Regions from separate parts of the Caldalkalibacillus salinus genome, predicted to be linked through region 2. Evidence: predicted binding sites of a transcription regulator. Region 2 holds the regulator's gene; each other region holds the start of a gene.
The links. Region 2 encodes Rex, which represses fermentation and respiration genes when NADH is low (regulators of the CRP and FNR family bind a similar motif). Its sites were predicted from a motif close to TTGTGAAATATTTCACAA; they were not measured.
Positions count from the first base shown of each region.

Region 1: a site for Rex is predicted at 2,024-2,041, ahead of JKM87_RS10145 (cytochrome C oxidase subunit II). Genes of this name have one in related genera too.
Region 3: a site for Rex is predicted at 3,775-3,792, ahead of qoxA (cytochrome aa3 quinol oxidase subunit II). Genes of this name have one in related genera too.

Region 1 is NZ_JAERVL010000015.1:116,619-124,132, reverse strand. It holds gene hemB (porphobilinogen synthase) at 1-593, shown strand, start outside; gene hemL (glutamate-1-semialdehyde 2,1-aminomutase) at 593-1,894, shown strand; gene JKM87_RS10145 (cytochrome C oxidase subunit II) at 2,063-2,488, shown strand; gene JKM87_RS10140 (LysM peptidoglycan-binding domain-containing protein) at 3,271-4,641, shown strand; gene JKM87_RS10135 (hypothetical protein) at 4,660-5,646, shown strand; gene JKM87_RS10130 (phosphotransferase) at 5,643-6,644, shown strand; gene JKM87_RS10125 (glycine betaine uptake BCCT transporter) at 6,698-7,514, opposite strand, start outside.
Region 2 is NZ_JAERVL010000021.1:23,236-30,749, reverse strand. It holds gene JKM87_RS12960 (hypothetical protein) at 1-1,057, shown strand, start outside; gene JKM87_RS12955 (ABC-F family ATP-binding cassette domain-containing protein) at 1,054-3,042, opposite strand; gene moaC (cyclic pyranopterin monophosphate synthase MoaC) at 3,201-3,770, shown strand; gene JKM87_RS12945 (MogA/MoaB family molybdenum cofactor biosynthesis protein) at 3,773-4,279, shown strand; gene JKM87_RS12940 (redox-sensing transcriptional repressor Rex) at 4,276-4,914, shown strand; gene tatA (twin-arginine translocase TatA/TatE family subunit) at 4,920-5,102, shown strand; gene tatC (twin-arginine translocase subunit TatC) at 5,129-5,911, shown strand; gene groES (co-chaperone GroES) at 6,127-6,408, shown strand; gene groL (chaperonin GroEL) at 6,475-7,514, shown strand, end outside.
Region 3 is NZ_JAERVL010000001.1:719,978-727,491, forward strand. It holds gene JKM87_RS03215 (hypothetical protein) at 1-32, shown strand, start outside; partial or broken gene JKM87_RS18285 (ATP-binding protein) at 457-1,055, shown strand; gene JKM87_RS03225 (DinB family protein) at 1,120-1,596, shown strand; gene JKM87_RS03230 (GyrI-like domain-containing protein) at 1,737-2,231, shown strand; gene JKM87_RS03235 (hypothetical protein) at 2,347-2,682, opposite strand; gene JKM87_RS03240 (YmaF family protein) at 2,959-3,336, shown strand; gene qoxA (cytochrome aa3 quinol oxidase subunit II) at 4,012-4,929, shown strand; gene qoxB (cytochrome aa3 quinol oxidase subunit I) at 5,016-6,965, shown strand; gene qoxC (cytochrome aa3 quinol oxidase subunit III) at 6,962-7,514, shown strand, end outside.

The DNA.
Region 1 (7,514 bases), on a different contig from region 2:
GTGGTGTTGTAGAAAATGGCAAGGTTTTAAATGATCCTTCCCTTAATCAATTAGTGAAAACGGCCGTGTCACAAGCGAAAGCTGGAGCGGACGTCATCGCCCCTTCAAATATGATGGACGGATTCGTGGAGGCGATTAGATCCGGATTAGATGAGGCTGGTTATGAAGATATTCCTATCCTATCTTATGCAGTCAAATATGCTTCATCTTTCTATGGCCCTTTTCGAGATGCCGCTCACTCCACGCCTCAGTTTGGGGATCGACGCACTTACCAGATGGACCCAGCGAATAGAGAGGAAGCCCTACGAGAAGCGAGAGCAGATATTGAGCAGGGTGCCGACATGTTAATGGTCAAGCCTGCAATGGCGTATATGGATATTATGAGAGAAATAAAAGACGAGTTTCAATACCCTGTAGCCGCTTATAATGTGAGTGGTGAATACGCCATGGTGAAAGCGGCAGCCCAAAACGGCTGGATTGATGAACGGGAGGTCGTATTAGAATTACTAACAGGATTCAAGCGAGCCGGAGCTGACATGATATTGACCTACCATGCCAAAGACGTTGCCAAATGGTTAGGAGATGATAAATAATGCGACATTACGAAAAATCTGTACAAGCCTTTGAAGAAGCAAAACAGGTTATACCTGGTGGTGTAAATAGCCCCGTTAGAGCGATGAAATCTGTTAATATGAGCCCAATATATTTTGAAAGTGGACAGGGTGCCAGACTAACGGATATGGATGGAAATGAGTTTATTGACTATGTGGCTTCTTGGGGCCCACTCATTGCAGGACATGCGCATCCGCAGGTGGTAGAAGCACTAAAAACCACCACTGAAAAAGGGACGAGTTTTGGGGCTCCTACTGAAATAGAAACTCAGCTCGCTAAGCTCGTTGTGGATCGAGTGCCATCCGTTGACATTGTCCGCATGGTCAACTCCGGGACAGAAGCGACAATGAGCGCACTGCGACTAGCTCGTGGTTTTACGGGACGTCAAAAAATTCTTAAGTTCGTTGGATGTTACCACGGACATGCGGATTCCCTCCTGATTAAAGCGGGATCGGGTGTCGCGACCTTATCACTTCCAGATTCACCTGGTGTGCCAGCATCGACGGCTGAACATACCATTACGGTCCACTACAATGACCTCGATAGTGCCAAATTAGCGTTTGAAAAGTTTGGTGACGATATCGCTGCGGTTATTGTAGAACCTGTAGCGGGGAATATGGGGGTTGTACCACCGTTGCCAGGATTTTTAGAAGGCTTACGTGAACTCACAGATCAGAATGGGACGCTGCTGATCTTCGACGAAGTGATGACAGGTTTTAGAGTCGGCTACAGCTGTGCCCAAGGACTATATGATGTCATACCGGATTTAACCTGCTTCGGGAAGGTCGTCGGTGGAGGTTTACCAGTTGGGGCATACGGTGGTAAGAAAGAGATTATGGACCACGTGGCGCCAGACGGTCCAATTTACCAAGCGGGTACGTTATCTGGGAATCCACTAGCGATGACGGCAGGTTTCGAAACCCTGTCACTTATGACTCCTGAGCAGTATGACGCTCTGGAGGAAAAAGGGGCCTATTTAGAAGCAGGGATACGTCGTAACGCTGAAAAGCATCAAATCCCGTATCACATTAATCGCGTGGGATCCATGCTCGGATTTTTCTTTACTGAAGGACCTGTCGAGAACTTTGAGCAGGCAAGTCAGTCAGACTTATCTAGGTTCGCTCGTTATTTCCAACTGATGACAGAAGAAGGCATCTATATTGCGCCTTCACAGTTCGAGGGTATGTTCATATCCACTGCTCATACACAAGAGGATTTAGATCGTACGATCGAAGCGAATGATAAGGCTTTAAGCATTTTAGCCAATGAACAGCAAGCGTAACCTCACATATAGATACGGATCCCCCGACACTTGGGGGATCTTTTTAATGTTCACATCTTCGTAATAATCTTGTCAGATTTCTGCCTTATATATTGGTGTTGAGGTAGGTTTATTCGTTTTATAATAGCAGTATGAAACATTTACCAACGCAAAAGGAGGTCTTTATATATGCGAAAAGTTTTAACATTAGCCATATTCGTATTACTATTCTCTGTCTTGGTGGCTTGTGGGAATAGCGAAGAACCTACGACTACACCAGCCGATGATGATGTGACAGAAACTGAAAATACTGACTCCAATGCAGAAAACGAAGCAGAAGGGACAGAGGCGTCCGCTGACGCTCAAGAAGTGACAGTGGTTGCATCAAACTTTGAATTTGATCAAGACGCTTACACTGTTTCCTCTGGAGAGGTGACCATTAATCTTGAAAATGCGGATGGACACCACGGTATTGCAGTCGTCGGAACTGATGTGATGATTAATGGCGCTGGCTCAGAAACCGTACAATTAGAACCGGGTGAATATCGTATTGAATGTAGTATACCATGTGGTAACGGTCATAAAGATATGGTGGCCACATTAGTGGTAGAATAAGATAGCAAGGAATAGCAAAGACGTTATACTTATAGAGTCATAAAAACATATATTAAGTATATCGGATTTGATGCATGTTACCCATGATTCTCAAATAAGCTTGTAGAAACAGCACCGTAAGGTTCTCTTTTCTACAAGCTTTCTTTGTGTCCTTTTTTCCATAAAACGCGAATAGTAAAAAACTATACATGAATGGAAGCACAATTTTTTATTTACGAAATGATAAGGAACATCAATCTTATTATGATGAGAATGGATAATAAAATCAAACTGCTTACGACGATCTTTTTTCCCCATTCACTTTTGTGATACAAATAAATACAGGGAAAAAAATAAGCTAAAACAATGATAATGAAGATCATCCCAGTTGTCATGTGTTCCTTAGTATAATGTTCAACGGTAAAAAGATGAATGGTCCATGTTAAAAATAAGAAACCACCATAGATATATAAAAGATGCTTAGGCTGCACATTTGACTCTTTTGACTCTTTTAACATCCTTTGAATGATACGATACACCTCTTTTTCAATAGGATCACAATCAGTCTTTTAAAGAAAGAACACCAAGGAAAATCAAGAAAAAACGAGACATTATGAACATAATTTTAGTTTAACATAAGCTGACACGTTTATTTTGTAAATATTGTAAAAATAATGGGTTATGTCCTCAGCGGTTAACGCCACGCTACTATCGTAAGGTCAAAAGATGAAATCAAGTAGAATATTCAAAAGGACATTCCCATATATATTATCGTAAAGGTCTATTTCGGGAGGAGGATGACGATGGCAGCCGAACAACATTCACCCATTCGGTTTCAGTTGAATGAATCCATTTGGTTAGACCATCAAGCACGGCACATAGAAGTGACAAGTCTATCTTTGGAGCCGGATGTTGAAGTCGAAGGTGATAGTGGGTTAGTGACCATTAGAGGAAGCTTAGTATTGACAGGAAAGTTTAATGCCAAAGATGAGGAGGACGGTTTCGAGTTAGACTCGAGTTCATTAGCAGATCAATTACATTTTCAACCCCTTAGAGTGGATCAAAAAGAAATATACGAAAAAGATTATCGTAATAAAATAGAAAAGTATTTTCCTGTGGACGTGACCGTACCCCAGGAAAAAGTAGAGGATCTCAATCGCGTTTACGTGCATGTTGAGCAGTTTGACTACCATATTGTCGATTCACATCGCCTCGATATAGAAGCGGATATCGCAATTTTAGGGATTGAGATGGAGAAAGAAAAGGATGTCGTACTAGAGAAAAAAGACGGTGAATTTCGTGCGGACTCCCACTATCCCGCTTTTGATGTGGCAGCGACAAAAGACGAATCATCTGAAAATGAACATGAAAACACGCCTCCACCCCTACAATTTTCACAGCAAAAAGCTGAAGAACCAGCAGGAGAAGGTCAAGAAGCCAGGACTGGAAGTTCAGACCACCAAGACCACCAAAGCATGAGCGACGCTCAGTCAGATGAAGGCCAGGAGATAAGAGGGGCGTCTGAAGTTGATAAAGAAGTGCCGCCCGAACCTTTTTATCGTCACAGTCCAAACAGCAATGATCCAGAAACTGAGTATGAATCTTGCGCTCAAGACAGGGCAGAACAAAGTCAGACGGAACAAGATCAAACGGGGCCAGAAACAGTAGAAGCCACGCAGACACCTGAACGACAAAGTGTCCACCAAGAGGGAGCAACAGCAGATACTGTAGACCAAGGCGACGATGACATTGACGAAGCGCAAGAGTCACTAGATTCTAGAGACGACCAAGATGAACATGAGGGATTAAATGAATCTGAACAACTGGATGCGTCAATAGTTGACCGCGAAGCAGATACAGACGGGAAAGTCATACCATTATTTGATGGTAGAGTGAAAACAAACTTTCACGCCACTGATTCACCGGATGCAGACACATTTGAAACAGACCAGACAGAATCCACAACAACGGATTTCCTAGCACAACTCATGTCGGGGCGTGAAGAAGAAGGGCAGGCATACACTCGTCTCACCATGTGCATCACACAAAAGAATGAATCATTAGAAGACATAGCAGAACGTTACGAGCTCAGAGTGACAGATATTATGAGAGTGAATCGTATGAGTACACAAGAGTTAAGAGAAGGGCAGCTCCTATATATACCTAAACAGTAAAGCATAGGGGGTGAGGGCTTGAACGTTCATACACTTCTTCAAGCCGTCCATCAGCATTATCATTTTCACACATACCATAGTGTAGCCACTTCTTACGGCCTAGAGATACAAACCAATTGTGGGCCAAAACAGGTGATGCTGTGGAAAGAAAAGTCCGTCCTCATGTGGTCTTTCTTATGGAGTGAAGAGCTCGTTCAGATGGGGTCCCGGTATGCCAACCGGATGATTCGCACGCGAGATGGTGCCCCCTATGTACAGGTAAATGAACACTGGATTACCGTTACTGATCTTCTAGAAGGAACAAAATGGAGACCTCAGGAGGACAGTGGTCCTTTCGGGCAGTGGGTAGGACAATTATACCGCTGCTTTTTCCGTGTGACTGATACAGTGAATCAACAACACTGGCATAAGGCTTTAGACCAGCAACTTGAACATCCTACAGAGTTATATAATGAGGAAGATTTGAAGAAAAAGATCATCACAATGTCGCCATCCGATGCCTTTACGTCATTAGTTAAACCCCATTGGCCCCAAATTGAAAAAAGATGGAGGTCAGCGCTGACGCTATTACAACAGTCTCAAGTGCCGTCTCTATATAGTGTGAAATCACTCACGTGTGATCAATTTATCAAGGACGGGTATGAACGGATTCACTGGCAGCCGGGGGCATGGCGCATGACGAAGGGATTTGAAGGTGTTGCTCATCTACTCTGTGAGCTTATTCAGGCAGACACGGAGGGGATCGATCGCGCAAAGACTTTTTACCTGTCATTTGAACAAAGTTACAGCCCCAAGATGGGCGAACAGACACAAATACTAGGTCATGTCATCTATCCACAGTCGTTTTTAGATATCGCCAAGAAATATGTATATGCAGACATTGATGTTGATCAGGCTTGTCAGCGTTGGCTAGAACGTTGTGACCATCAGGAAAACATTGACCTATTTCAACAATGGCTAGCCAAACGAATTGACAGCCTCAGAGGAGATGCCATGTCAGTATGAAATTATTAGAAAAAGAGTGGACGTCTCAAGAAATAGAAGCCAGCGTGCTACGAGAGTATGATTTTATACCGCAACAGATTGAAAATGTCGGTCGCATAAAAAAAGTGACCTGTAGCCGGGGCGAGTTTGCCTTGAAAAAATCACAAGCCTCGCCGGACCAACTGAAATACATTGATGAACAGATCCAAAACCTAGAAGCACTAAGATACGATAACATCCTTTCATGGTGTCATACGAAATACGGTGAAAGGTATGTGCATATCGACAATGAGGCTTACTATGTCACACCCTGGGTAGAAGATCACATTGAAGAAAAATATAAGGATAATTGGGAGCAGGATATTTTAAACAGCCTAGGTACGCTACACAAGCTGACGACATCAACAAATGGTGAGCGGGAGAGCATATTCCATGAGGCACTACTGAAGAGATGGCGTACAAGGTTATTACAAATGGTGGAGTATAAAAATTTTGCTGAAGATCGTTCCGTGTTATCGCCCGTTGAAACAGCCTATATCACCCACTTTGATTATCTCCAAGAGCTTGCGCTGAGAGCGATCCGTTATCTACAAGAATGGGATGATAAGAACCGAGAGAATCGGACATTGCCGACTGTTTTATGTCATGGGCACGTTCACCGTAAGCATGTTCTACAAACGAATCGAGGCTCTGTGATCATTAGTTTCGACCATGCTCAGATTGACACTCCTGCGCGGGAGATTGCGGCATTTTTTCGACGGCACGCTGATAAAGTGTTTGAACGTGAAGGTCTCGCCACATTATGGTTAGAAGCGTATGAGAAACAATATCCATTGGATACGGAGTCAAAGGCCTTACTAGCTATATATTTGCTGTTTCCAGAGCGCGTATTCAAAGAAATAGATAATTACTACCAGGCTGTACGTGAGTGGCCTATAGAAAAACAGGCACGTTATGTGCAAAAACAAATGCAACATACCATGCACATGAGGAGCTTTGTACGGGATATCATGGCATAACAACCGATGAACACTGTTCGGACCGTTATCCTATATAAAAAACAGATGGACCATCATGATGATCCATCTGTTTTTGTATTTTGCTGCCCTTTCTTTTTATCTTGAAACTCACGTCGTATGGCTTTTAATAAGGCGACACACATAAAGGCTAATATAACAGTGAACGGGAGGGCTGAGACCAGTGAAGCCGTTTGCAATCCTTGTAAGCCACTCGCTAACAATAGCACAGCGGCAATGGCGGCAATGAGCAGTCCCCATACAATCTTAATATATAGTGGTGGATCTAGACGGCCCTCCGTTGTCATAATCCCGAGTACATATGTCGCAGAATCAGCGGATGTAATTAAGAAAGTAAAGATTAACAGTAAGGACAAAACGGAAAGCAACAGACTAAAGGGAAGTTGTTCATACGTCACAAACAGTGCACTGGTGACGTCCTCGTCAACGAATTGAGCAATATTAGTCCCCTCGAATAGGTCAAAGTTCAATGCAGTCCCTCCGAATACTGCAATCCAGATAAGCGCAATTAATGGCGGTACGATGAGAACGCCCAAGACAAACTCACGTATTGTGCGCCCTCTAGATACTCGCGCAATAAATGACCCGACAAATGGGGACCAAGCGATAACCCAAGCCCAATAAAAGATCGTCCAATCTTGTACCCAGGTTCCTCCGTGATACGGTGTTAAACGTAAGCTCATTTCTACAAATCGCTGAATATACCCTCCGAGTCCTAAAGTAAAACTGTCTAAAATAAATACGGATGGACCGACCACAAAAACAAAGACCATGAGTAAAAGAGCCAAGGCTAAGTTAATGTTACTGAGGTACTTGATGCCCTTGTTTAATCCAGTCGTGGAGGAAAACAAA
Region 2 (7,514 bases):
GATTTTAGTGCTTTTGTTCTTGGCTACACTTTATTGGGGATTCACAAAACAAAAAGAGAAGCACCACTGGATCCTTGTGATGATCGGCTCTATACTGCTATCGCCCTTTTTCTTTCTCATTCTCACCCCTCTTGTGGTGCAATTAGGGGGGATAACGTGGATTTGGTTTCTATTTCTATGTTCCGTGTTACTGAGTTACCTGTTATATAAGTGGTGTCCACCCATTCTTTTCGTTAGCTTGATCGGTTGGTTAAACGCTTTGGCCATCCTGATAGACGTTTGGAGAGGTAGCCCTTGGATGCAGCGTTCCTTTCTAGGCTTCGATCCTATTATTGGTGCAAGGTACTACGGGATAGGGAATGAATATGCAGGGATACTACTAGGGGCCTCCATTATCGCTGTGGTTTCATTGTATGTCTGGTTATACAAGCATACGCGCTGGCGGTCACTGAAGTGGGTCTACTTTAGTGGCGCTGCTGTTTTCTACGCTTTTATCGTTTTGACACTGGGCTCACCACAATTAGGGACCAATGCAGGGGCAACGTTAGCCAGTGTGGTGACCTACATCGTCTCCTTATGGCTCATGGTACAACTTCAAGTAGGTAAAAAAGGGGGACTTCTCCTATTTACTCTTGGTCTACTGGCTACCATCGCGATATTCGCTTTGCATTGGAGAGGGGAACATACCCATATTGGGGCCGTTTTACATCTTTTGGCAGATGGAGATCTAGCCCCCGTACAAGAGATTTTGACAAGAAAACTAACCTTAAACTTAAAATTAGTCCGCGTGTCCCTATGGGGTAAGCTGTTTGTAGCCAGTTTGGCGGTCTGTCTGTTAATGATGTTTAGATGGCGAGCGGAGCAGTGGCAGCATCTGAAGCACAATCCGTGGTTTAATGGCTTACGATCGATCGTGTTAGGCGCGGCCTTACTTCTCATACTTAATGATTCCGGTATCGTAGCGGCAGCCACTGCCATGATCTATGGCACGTTTCCGTTTCTGTCACTCAAAGTGGCCGACACCCCGTCAGATGAGATAAAAAAGAACGAGCGCTAGCTTAATGTAGCGTCTCGTTCTTCCTCTAACTCACTCCACTCTTCAAAGTACGTATTTAATTCCTCGTTTAAGGCATCAAGTTCATTTTGTACTTTTTGTGCCGCTTCGTAATCTTCGTAAACTTCAGGCAGGCACATCTCCTGTTCTAACTCATTAATTCTTTCTTCAACCTTTGTCATTTTTTCTTCAAGCGCAGACCGTTTTCTTTCGAATTGGCGCTCTATGCGCTGGCGTTGTTTATTCAATTCATACTTCGCTTTGTCCGAAGCTTCATTTTCATCTGTAGGGTTTTCAGGTTTAGCAGAAGAGGTTGTATCTTCTTGAGGCTTATTTTTTTGTTTCTGCTCGTCAAGCGCCTCAATTTGTTCCTGCTCTTCCTTTTTATAAACATAGTAGTCATAATCGCCCAAATACGTGGTCGCACCTTGCGTATGCAGCTCCACAACCTTATTGGCAATTCTGTTAATGAAGTAACGGTCGTGAGAAACGAACAGTATGGTGCCCGGATAATGGATTAAGCTCTGTTCTAAGACCTCTTTACTATAGATGTCTAGATGGTTCGTTGGCTCATCTAACACGAGTACATTAGCTTTTTGTAACATCAATTTAGCCAGTGAGAGACGCGCCTTTTCCCCGCCACTCAAATCCTGGACAAGCTTGTCCACATCCTCACCACTAAATAGAAACTGTCCGAGTAAGCTACGCACATCTTTTTCTAGCATGTGCGGGTAGTCGTCCCAAATCTCATGTAATAGCGTCTTTTTAGGATTTAAACGTCGCTGTTCTTGATCATAATACGCAATGGACACATTGGTACCTTTTAGAATATGGCCCGCTATAGGCGGTAATGAATCAATCATGGTTTTGAGCAGCGTCGTTTTCCCCACACCATTCGGTCCAACGATGGCGATCGCATCTCCACGGTAGGCGTGGAAGGAAATACCCTGACTAAGAGAGACCCCTTCATACCCGATGGTGACGTCTTTAACGTTTAGGACGTCATTCCCACTTTGACGGTCAATATCAAAGGAAAAACTGGCTCGTTTTAAATCGCCATCAGGCTGTTCCATCCTATCCATTTTTTCTAACGCCTTTCGACGACTTTGGGCGCGTTTCGTTGTAGAAGCTCTAGCGATATTGCGCTGAACAAAGTCCTCCATGCGAGCAATTTCCTTTTGCTGCTTCCGGAATTGTTTCACCTGTTGTTCATAGATCGCCGCTTTTTGTTCCAAGAATTCCGTATAGTTACCTATATATTTAGTCGCTTTATGGCGTTCAATTTCGTATACGACATTCACAAGTGCGTCTAAGAAATACCGGTCATGGGAGACGATTAATATGCCGCCTGGGTAATGCAGGAGATACTGTTCCAACCAGGCGAGGGTTTCTAAATCCAAATAGTTCGTAGGCTCATCTAGGATAAGCAAGTCTGGTGACTGGAGAAGTAACTTAGCTAACGCTAAACGTGTCTTCTGGCCACCACTTAGGGAAGAGATGGGAGTGTTGTAATCTTTATCCCCGAAACGGAAACCATGAAGCACGGTCCTGACCTGTGCCTCATACTGATAACCTCCCTGGTCCTTAAAGGTGTCCGAGAGTCGTGAGTACTCTGCTAGCAGTGGCTCATATGTGTCTTCATCCTGTAAGACTTCCTGTTGGGCTAATCGCGCTTCAATGTCTCTGAGCTTGCGTTCTTGCTTAATTAAAGGAGCAAACACCTTGATCATTTCGTCCCATATAGACGCTTGTGAGTTTAAACCACTATTTTGAGCCAAATAACCAACCGTGTAATCTCTCCCCTTCATAATCTCACCTTCGTCAGGAGAGAGATCTCCAACGATAATTTTCAGAAGTGTTGATTTGCCCGCACCGTTCACACCAACCAAACCGATCCGTTCGCCCGTGCGAACTTCTAGATTAATATTGTGTAAAATGGGCGTTGTGCCATAGGATTTGCTAATTTGATGAGCTTGTAAAATAATCATGGTTTTCACCTCAGTCAATACCCTCAGTGTACCTTAGTCTAAGGTTTGCTTTCAAGCACACAAATTTTCACAAATTTATCACTTGTCCTTTTGTTAGGTGAAGACAAGGATTGTGAAATCATGTACAATGTAAGCAGATCTATTGAAGGAGGATACCGATGGGGTCGTTTACACACTTCAATAAGCAAGCGAGACCTAAGATGGTCGATATATCGGACAAACAGGTCACAACGAGAGTGGCCGTCGCCCACAGTGAAGTTCAGATGGGGGCGGAAGTTTACCATAAGATAGAAGAAGGTAAGATCGGCAAGGGAGATGTTTTATCTGTCGCACAGATAGCTGGCGTCATGGCTGCCAAAAAAACGTCAGATATTATCCCGATGTGTCATCCGCTTTCACTTTCAGGCGTTGATATCACATTTCGAGGCGAGAAGTTAACCTCTCAAAGTGCAGGCCAAGAAAGTAAAAGTATAGCGGCAGCGGGAGAACAACAAGTTGAATACGAACAAGAAGAACGTTTTGCATTAAAGATAGAGGTTACCGTCAAAACGGATGGAAAAACAGGGGTAGAGATGGAAGCGCTAACAGCTGCTTCAGTTAGTGCTTTGACCATTTATGATATGTGTAAAGCAATAGATAAAGGGATGATACTAGGACCAACATACCTAGCGTCCAAATCAGGTGGAAAGAGTGGAGACTACCAGAGAAAACTAAAGGAGGAGCATTAAAGATGTGGAAGGTTGCCATGATTACAGCAAGTGATCGCGCGTCACGTGGGGAAAGGGAAGATGATAGTGGACCGGTGATACAGGAGCTCATTCAAAGTCATTTAGATTCAGAAGTGATTTCATACCGCATTTTACCAGATGATATTGAAACATTAAAAGAAAACATGATCGAAATCGTCGATCGGCATCGTGCAGATCTGATGATCACGATCGGTGGTACAAGCCTAAGTCCAGAAGACGTGACACCAGAGGCGACAAGACTCGTGATCGATCGTATTGTTCCGGGGATGGCTGAAGAAATGAGAAGACATGCCATGACCTATTCCAGACAGGCGATGTTAACCAGAGCGTTATGCGGTACGCGGGGCAATACGCTTATCATTAATTTGCCAGGTGCACCTGACGCGGCAAAATACTGTTTACAAGCAATATCTGATCAGCTTCCTAACGCATTGCAAATCCTACAAGGGGAGCGTAAGGTCTTTAAACTCGGAGGGGACAGTGAATGAAGCAGCAACACATCCCACAAGCAACAGCCAAGCGACTCCCCATTTATTATCGATTCTTAGAGAATTTACAAGCGACGGGAAAGCAAAGGGTATCCTCTTCGGAACTGAGTGAGGCTGTAAAAGTGGATGCTGCAACCATACGCCGGGATTTCTCCTGTTTTGGTGCTTTGGGTAAAAAAGGGTATGGATATAGTGTAGAATATCTATTACAATTCTTTAGAGAAATACTCGCACAAGATAGTCCTACCGCCGTCATTCTAGTGGGGGTAGGAAACTTAGGAACGGCACTATTAAATTATAACTTTCAAAAGAACCATAACATTCAAATTGTACGCGCTTATGATATTACCCCTGAAAAAATAGGGCAGACTATAGGTGGAGTCGAAGTCCATCATACCCATGAACTTTCAACATCCCCTATCGATTGTGATATAGCGATATTAGCCGTGCCGGTGTCTGTGGCCCAAAAGACAACAGACAACCTTGTTCATGCTGGCATTGAAGGCATTTTAAACTTTACACCAGCACGCCTGGATGTTCCGTCCCACATACGTGTACAACACATAGATTTAACAGTAGAATTACAAACACTCGAATATTTCTTGAGGCATTATCCGTTACAAAAAGAGGAGTGAAGACAATGGGAACAATCGGACCAGTAAGCTTAATTTTAATTATTCTAGTCGCCTTATTGATTTTTGGCCCTAGTAAGTTACCAGAGCTAGGCAAAGCATTCGGAAAAACATTAAAAGAGTTTAAGAATGCGACCAAAGGCTTGGCGGATGAGGATGAGCAAGCAGATAAGAAGAAAGAAGAAAAATAATGGTCCTGAGGGAAGAAGGTTTCAACATGACTAAACGTTCCAACATGACGATGTGGGAGCATTTTGGGGAATTACGTAAACGTCTTGTGTATACGTTTATTGTTTTTCTCCTGTCGACGATCGTTGGATTTATTACAGCTGAGCATGTCATTCAATACATTGAACAGGACATTGCTCATCATCTTTCACTCGTATTGATCGCACCCACAGACGCTTTCAAAGTGTATTTTCAATTCTCTTTGATTGTGGCCTTTGTGATCACGTTTCCTTTTCTCTTATTTCAAGTGTGGTCATTTATCAAGCCGGGACTAACCGACCGAGAGCGTAAGGTGACTTTAAGCTTTATTCCTAGTGCCTTAGCTTTATTCTTACTAGGCATGTCATTCGGTTATTTTTGGTTGTTTCCTTTTGTGTTTAAGTTCATGACCGAGATTGCCATAAGACTTGGTGCGGAGGAGATGTATGGCATCCACCAATTCTTTAGCTTCTTATTTACACTCGTCTTTCCATTCGGTTTACTATTTCAGATGCCGATTCTCATTCTTTTCTTAACGCGATTAGAAGTGATCACACCGAAGCTGTTGGTGACATTCAGGAAATACGCTTACTTTGTTCTGTTCGTCATTGCTGCGATTATCACACCGCCAGAGCTGTTGTCACACTTATTTGTTACACTGCCACTCATCCTACTTTACGAATTAAGTGTAGGTCTATCTCGTGTGACGTATAAGAGATTACAAAAAAGAAAAGTCAGAGAACAACGAGCGGAGCAGAATGATCAAATTGATCGTGAACAGAGCGTAAAATAATTTAACATCTTTAAAGAATAATATTGGAAGCACCTGCCTAGAATGGTAAGGTGTTTTTCTTTGTCTCTCGTTTCAAAATTTTTTTTGTAAAAAGAGGTAAAAAGACTTGCAAAATCATGTTTGAGTGATTATTATATTAATTGTTAGCACTCACTTATAGCGAGTGCTAACAATGAGATAAGAGTTGAATATCTGAAACAAGGAGGGTGTTTTCCATGTTAAAGCCACTAGGCGATCGTGTTGTGATTGAAGCATTGGAAAAAGAAGAAACAACAGCAAGCGGGATTGTACTTCCTGACTCAGCAAAAGAAAAACCTCAAGAAGGTAAAGTGGTTGCTGTGGGAAGTGGACGCTATGAAAATGGTGAACGCGTAGCTCTAGAAGTTAAAGAAGGAGACCGTGTGATCTTCTCCAAGTATGCAGGAACTGAAGTGAAGTTTGGAGATAAAGAGCTTCTTATCATGCGCGAAAGCGACATTTTAGCTGTTTCAGAATAACGATATCGATATATTAAATACGGGGATGAAGTCCCTACATAGAACATAAGAGGAGGCGACTGTAACATGGCAAAAGACATTAAGTTCAGTGAAAGTGCCCGTCGTGCAATGACAAGTGGTGTAGATACACTTGCAAATGCTGTAAAAGTAACGTTAGGACCAAAGGGACGTAATGTTGTACTTGAAAAGAAATTCGGTTCTCCACTCATCACAAATGATGGTGTGACAATCGCAAAGGAAATTGAACTAGAAGACGCATTCGAAAACATGGGTGCAAAGCTTGTAGCGGAGGTAGCAAACAAAACAAACGACGTTGCTGGGGACGGAACAACGACAGCGACAGTATTAGCACAAGCGATGATTCGCGAAGGTTTGAAAAACGTGGCTGCCGGTGCAAACCCAATGGTTATCCGTAAAGGGATTGAAAAAGCAGTCAAAGCGGCGACAGATGAAATCGCTAGTATCTCTAAACCAATCGAAGGGAAAGACTCCATTGCGCAAGTGGCCTCAATCTCTGCTGCTGACGATGAAGTAGGTCACCTCATTGCAGAAGCGATGGAGAAGGTTGGTAACGACGGTGTCATCACAGTTGAAGAATCCAAAGGTTTCGCCACTGAGCTAGAAGTTGTTGAAGGGATGCAATTCGACCGCGGTTACGCTTCTCCATACATGGTGACAAACACAGAGAAGATGGAAGCGGAATTAGAAGATCCGTACATTCTCATCACTGACAAGAAGATCACAAACATCCAAGAAGTACTGCCCGTACTAGAGCAAGTGGTGCAACAAGGTAAGCCAATCTTAATCGTAGCAGAAGACGTTGAAGGTGAAGCATTAGCAACACTCGTGGTGAATAAACTTCGCGGAACATTCAACGCAGTAGCGGTTAAAGCACCTGGATTCGGTGACCGTCGTAAAGCAATGTTAGAGGATCTAGCTGTTCTAACTGGCGGTCAAGTGATTACTGAAGATCTAGGCCTTGATCTGAAGTCTGCAACAATAGATCAACTTGGACGCGCAAGCAAAGTTGTCGTAACAAAAGAAAACACAACTGTGGTTGAAGGTGCTGGAGAAGCAGACAAAATCGCAGCTCGCGTGAACCAAAT
Region 3 (7,514 bases), on a different contig from region 2:
ATCAATTATATAAAGTTACTCCTTACAACTAACGCTTTGTATTAGATTAACAAGGCTTAAACTGAAAGGGATGAACGAATCATAGGAGGATGCTGTATATAACAAAAGTATGGTAATAGAGTAGGAGGGGGGTTAGCCCCCGTCCTCTCAAGAACGATCATAAATAGAAAACGTTCTGCTTAAAGTACATCAAACAGGAATTGTTACTTATGCTCATAAGGAATATCCTCGTACAGGTATGTAACGTATGCTGATCGTAGTGATTTGCACAACCTCTGAAGGTCACTGCTCATTGGATACCACTCCCAGCTAATTGCGGACAAAGTTTCTTGTCATAGTCTGCAAATCTATTTCTGCATCGATCAGTACGGAGGGTGTACAGGACTCTTCCCATTTCTCCGGAAGAGTGGCCTTCTTTGCCTGCAGCAAACCTCTTAGTTCATGTGGGTGTCAAGTGCCCACCTGCTGTATCATAAAACATTTGATGAGTTTGACTTCGACTTTCAAACATCCATTGATGAGCGGCGCATCCGGGACTTGGCTACCCTGCAATTTGTGGAACATCAGGAAAATCTCATTTTCCTGGGTACTCCGGGTGTGGGCAAAACCCACCTTGTGGTAGCGCTGGCACTGGAGGCCATCGCCAAGCGCTATACGGTCTATTTTACGACCGCCCATGCAGCAGGCCCATCAGAACAATACGGTTAAGTTTTGCTTGTCCTGTTCATGAGGCTTGAAAAATCCGGCTTTCTTTTTTTCTTTTATTCGAGCAGAAGATGAAGAAATATACCAAGCCCCATATTCTGATCATTGATGAGATCGGGTACAGGAAAATGGAAGATGAAGCTGCACATTTTTTCTTCCAGATTGTCTCCGGACGCTACGGGAAAGGTGCAATCGTCCTGACGTCAAACAAATCGTATGGTGCATGGGGTGAGATTTTCGGAGATTCTGTGTTGGCCACAGCCATTCTGGATCGACTCCTGCATCACTCCAGTACAATTAACATCAAAGGAGAAAGCTTACGGGTATTCATTTTAATAAATCATTCATGATACGAACAAAAATGTCGTCTGTGCCTTACAATGAGTACAGGTGATCAGTAAAGGAGACTGATATATGAAAAAGCGACATGTCGCGCTGTTTAAACAGTTACAAGATTACCGGGGCTATTTCTTTCATGTGTTAGAGGGGGTGACAGAGGCTGAGGCCGAGATGATACCCGACGGATTTAAAAATAATATCAGGTGGAACTTAGGCCATGTGTACTTGGATCAGTATTTGTGGATTGAGGCAGTGACAAGAGAACAGATTGATTATCCGAGGGCTTATGATCAGTGGTTCGGTTTTGGTACAACGCCAGCTGACTTCACGGATGAAACACCTTCTTTTGATGAGCTGAAGGAGAAACTTTATCATCAAGTGAGCCAAATTGAGCGAGATTATGGGCATCGTTTGGAAGAGGTGTTCCCTCCAACGGAAATGGAGGATTTAACCACTATAGAACAAGCCATTGTACGTATGATCTTCCATGAAGGGATGCATGTCCAAGCTGTGATAGATTTCAAGAAATTTATAAAAGCGCACCAAGTATAGTCAAGACAAGTTGATAGAATGCATATAGAATGAAAGCATATAGAATGAATGCATTACTCTATGCATGATTGAACCAGTGAGTTGTGATAGTGGTTTATGGCCATACACGTTTAATTGTATTAGAGGAAGGGGCGAATATAATGAAGGGTTATGAATTTGAGGTGGTCACTCAACCAGCTTATAGAGCGATCGGTTTAAAATGGGACGGTCCTTGGTCAGACATCAGCCAATTGAAAGCTATGATTCAGGAAGTAAGTCAAAGAGTGGGGGAACTAGAACATGCGGTAAACCCACAAATACAATTAGGGTTATCTTATCACTTAAGACCCGACGGTTTTGTGCACTATTCCGCATATGAGGTAACAGATGAACAGGACGTGCCTGAAGGAATGGTCGAGATCGCGGTGCCTGAAATGACGTATCTTATGACACAACATCAAAAAGGACAAGATATCGGTCAAACGTATAACGAAGTGTGGAATTGGATGACAAAAAGTGAATACGATCCTTATAGAGAGCCATCCGTTCAGTATTTTGACGACTACCTTCCAATAAAACACGAACGGTATCCTGCGGATCGAGATTTAGAGGATCCACACTTCGACATTCTGATTCCAATTATAAAGCAACGTTAACGAAGTAACGTTAGCGAAGAAATGTTAACAGGCTATACGGAAAACGGCGCAAAGTTTTGTAATATTTACAGTCTTTACCGCTCTCACAGAGTAGTTGTGTGAGAGCGGTTGATTTTTAATAAAAAAATCTTCTTCTAAATCTTCTCCTACGGAAGCGGAACGGTGCTGTTGCAGCGGCTGCAAATGTGAGTGCTGTAATCGCTGCGAAAGGAACGAAAAAGGGGAAAAATAGAATACTATCGCCAGTTTTATCTCCTTTTGTATCCAGTGCACGGACCCCTTTTACACTAGCAACATCCTTATCTGTTATGCCTCTCCCTGTAGGACTTAATCTTACACCGGAGGGCGTGACACCGACAAGTTGCCCATGTAGTCTTCTACCGTCTACAGTGCGAATATCAGCTTCTCTGCCTATATTAGCTCTGCAGACCCCATAGTAACGATGGTGCATCAAAGACCTCCCTCATTCTAGGATTATCGTTCACTCGTATTATATTGTTGTGTCAAAGGATAAGATTGTGCCCTTGTGTACACCTAGTAAAATGTGTCAATGGACTATAAGATACTAGAGTATTTGGAAAGAGGATGAGTCATAAGGGATAAATAATATAGGATGGGTAAAAGTAGGTTATCGTATAATTATAATATTAATAGGTATGTTCCCACTCCTTCTCCTTTCTAGCTACATAAATTATATGACATCATTTGTTTGAGAGGGTGGGATGACATGGGAGATGTACCTGTAACAGGCTACCTATGTGCGTTTACTGGCGATGGAGATACTCATACGCATAGCCTCTATGTGACAACTTGGGATGGGCAGCCTGTTCATACACACCAATTTAAAGGCGTGACGTCGTTTGATGTCGGACATAATCATCGCTACGCAGGGACGACTGAGCCTGCCCCGAGTGGGGTTCAACACACACATCGTTACTTTACGTTTACATCGATTGATGCCCGACACAAGCATGTGATACGTGGGACAACAGGACCAGCGATCCCGCTTCCTAACGGAGGTCACTACCACGAATTTAGTGGAATGACAAGTGTCAATGGAGAAACGCCGCATAGTCATAGATATAGCGGCAAGACAAGTGGTTAATCAATCATATATTTGTTTAGCTTTTTAAACACTAGAAAGACGCCAGGTTATTAGACGTCATATGCTATAGGAAAATAGAAGAGGTTTTTCTACAATGTTTTGCAACCATCTGTAATGTTCACTCGTCGAGTGGACATTTTTTCTATTTTTCGCTTCAGTTGGCGGGTAATCTTCTTGCTTTGTTGGTTGGTGAATTCTGTCTTTAGCGTTTAAACAAGATCAGCAGAGAACTTGGTTTGATGTATGATACCTTTGTCACATATTAGCAACCTATCGTTCACGCATTCTTCATAATTCTGTGGCCATATGCCTTGAAAAAAAGGCCTGTCATGGTGTAAAGTTTAATATACAAAAGTATATAAGCAAATGATAGTAGACTGTTATTTGATATCGTGCAATGAATGTGTGCAAGTCAAATAACAAATTTTTTTGACAGGTTTGTGAAAACATTCACAAATGTGACTGATTTATGAACTTTTGACTACAGGTCTTCTAAAACAACCTCACTGTGTTTTAAAATTCAATTCTATCAAATCATTCAATATGAATTAAACATTCATGAATGAATCAGATATCAACCCTACGCGTCAGTGTGATCATTCTGCTCACTGGCGCATGACTAACGCTAGCGATTTTTTTCAGATTTCTAACAACAAGAAAGGAAAGGTTACCCCTATGAGAAAAATGAAATGGGCTATCTTATTAGCATTCTTCACGATAACGAGCATTTTGACAGGTTGTGAACCGTTAACAGTTTTAGATCCTAAAGGGCCGCAAGCTGAAAGGCTTGCAGGAGACATTATCCTTTCTATGTGGATTATGCTAGGGGTGGTCGTCGCTGTCTTTGTGATTTTGATCTACATGTTAGTGAAGTATCGTGCTTCAAATCAAAGTGACGATTATGAACCGCCACACATAGAAGGTAATGCCATAGTGGAAGCCATATGTGTCGGCGTCCCAGCTTTAATTGTCATTTTTCTATCCGTCGTTACTGTCCAAAGTAACTACATCGTTGAATCACCAGTAGAAGTGTATGAAGATAAGGAACCATTGGTGATCTACGCTTCATCGTCTAACTGGAAATGGCATTTCAGTTATCCTGAACAAGATATTGAAACAGTGAACTATTTATATGTGCCCACGAATCGTCCACTTGAATTTAAACTATATTCACATGGGCCGATCACCAGCTTTTGGATTCCACAACTAGGGGGACAAAAATACGCCATGGCAGACATGACCACAACCCTACACTTGGGGGCTGACGTACCTGGTGAGTACTTGGGGCGTAACGCCAATTTCAGTGGTGAGGGCTTTGCCAAGAATACATTTAGTGTTAAAGCCATGAATGAAGATGAATTTGATGAGTGGGTTGAAGAAGTGAAAACAACGGCTGAACCGTTAACTGAGGATACCTTTAACGAGTTATTAGAACCGGGCCATCTCGGCCAGTTAACATTTACGGGGACACACCTCTCATTCTCACCCCCGCCATTATCACATGGGAGTCATAACGATAAGCATGAAGATGAGCAAGGTGCTTCAGATGAGCAGGATGTTCAAGATGAGCATGAGCATGGACATCATGAATGACGTGAAAAGACACACGTCTTTGAATGATAGGCTTTCCTGAAAGATTGATCACATTTTGATTTAGTCATCGAAAGGAGTCAACGAGAATGGAATTTTTCCAGCAATTCGCTCCACCACACCCGAGTCCAGCGATATACGCTTCAATGGTTGCTATTGTATTGACGACGGTTGCCATCTTCGGTGGATTAACATACTTCAAAAAGTGGGGTTATCTGTGGCGCGAATGGTTAACAACGGTTGATCATAAACGGATTGGGATTATGTATCTCATCGCAGCGTTACTGATGTTGTTTAGAGGTTTTGTCGATGCGCTTATGATGCGGGCACAACTGGCCATGCCAGACAATCAGCTATTAGATGCTCAACACTACAATGAAATTTTCACAACGCACGGGGTCGTCATGATACTATTCATGGCCATGCCTTTTATTATCGCCATTATGAACTACATTGTACCTTTACAAATTGGTGCACGGGACGTGGCTTTTCCACGTCTGAACGCCTTAAGTTTTTGGCTGTTCTTTTCCGGTGCGATGCTGTTTAATATCTCATTTGTGATTGGAGGGTCACCTGACGCTGGGTGGACGTCTTATTTCCCTCTTGCCAGTAATGAGTTTAGTCAGCATGTGGGAACGAATTATTACATGTTCTCCCTTCAAATTGCAGGTTTAGGTACTCTAATCTCAGGAATTAACTTTGCCACGACCATACTCAAAATGAGAGCACCAGGTATGACCTTGATGAAGATGCCGATGTTCACATGGTCCTCTTTCATTACAAACATTATTATTGTGTTTGCATTCCCAGTGCTGACTGTGGCGTTAGCGATGGGCTCTATGGATCGAATATTCGGTACGAACTTCTTCACAACGGCCGATGGTGGTATGGATATGCTTTGGGCTAACTTGTTCTGGATTTGGGGACATCCTGAGGTATATATTCTCATTCTACCTGCCTTTGGATTATATAGTGAGATTATCTCAACCTTTGCTCGCCGTAATCTATACGGTTATAAATCAATGGTCGCGTCTATGGTTGTTATCTGTCTGCTCTCATTCGTAGTGTGGGCACACCACTTTTACACGATGGGGCAAGGCGCTTTTGCCAACAGTATATTCTCCATAACGACTATGGCCATCGCTGTTCCTACGGGTGTTAAAATATTTAACTGGTTGTTCACGCTATGGAAAGGTAAGATTACGATTACCGTTCCCATGCTATACTCTATGCTGTTTATCCCTATCTTCACCATCGGGGGAGTAACAGGGGTCATGCTAGGTATGTCCGCAGCGGACTACCAGTATCATAATACGATGTTCTTAGTGGCGCACTTCCACCTCGTGATTATCCCAGGTGTTATGTTTGCCCTACTAGCAGGTCTCACCTTCTACTGGCCAAAAATGTTTGGCTTCATGCTAAATGAACGTATCGGTAAGTGGGCTGCATGGTTGCTAGCCATCGGGACTTGTGTCGCCTTCTTCCCCATGTTTATATCAGGGTTGGACGGCCAAGCACGTCGGATGTACACTTACTCAGAGGCAACTGGGTTCGGCATTTGGAACATGATTTCGTTTGTAGGTGCACTTGCGATTGGGGTGGCCTTCCTACTCATCGCGTATAACATCTACTATAGTACACGTTATGCGTCTCGAGACATCAGTGCCGATCCATGGGATGCTAGAACACTTGAATGGTCCACGCATACCCCTGTACCTGTTTATAACTTTGCCGTCGTACCGCAAGTCAATTCTGATCAGGCATTTTGGGATGCGAAGAAGCATGGACACGTCTTGTTCAAGGATGGCTACAAAGACATTCACATGCCTAATAACAGCGGACTTCCGATTATTATGGCTGGTATTTTCTTCGTATGGGGATTCTCGTTCGTCTTTAGCCTATGGCTACCAGCCATCGTGACAACGATAGCCATCTTTGCCTGCATGGCTTATCAATCATTTGAAAAAGATGATGGTTACCATATCCATGTAGACACGATTGAGAAAACTGAACGTAAGTTGGGAGGTCATAAGCAATGAAAATCGATCAATCACTCCCGCTTGAATATAGTACCGAAGAAAACCGTATCAAAATCCTAGGTTTCTGGATCTTTTTAGGAGCTGAAATTACGCTCTTTGCTACACTCTTTGCATCCTATTTTACTCTGGTTAACCGCACTGGCAGCGGTCCAACCGGAGCTGAGATTTTCGAGCTCACCCCAGTACTCATAGAAACGTTACTTCTATTAACGAGTAGTTTTACGATAGGGCTTGCCATTCATGCGATGCGCTTAGGTAGACAAAAAGCGATGCTGACATTCTTCGGCCTGACGTTATTACTAGGTCTAGGGTTCCTAAGCTTAGAGATTTATGAGTTCTTCCACTATGTACACGTGGGGGCAAGCATTCAAACGAGTGCATTCACATCAATGTTGCTGACAACGTTAGGGACACACGGTGCCCACGTGGCATTCGGATTGTTTTGGGGATTATGTATCATGTTACAGGTGAGAAGAGATGGTTTCACGCCTCATACAGCGAACAAATCATTTATCTTTTCACTGTACTGGCACTTCTTAGATGTGGTGT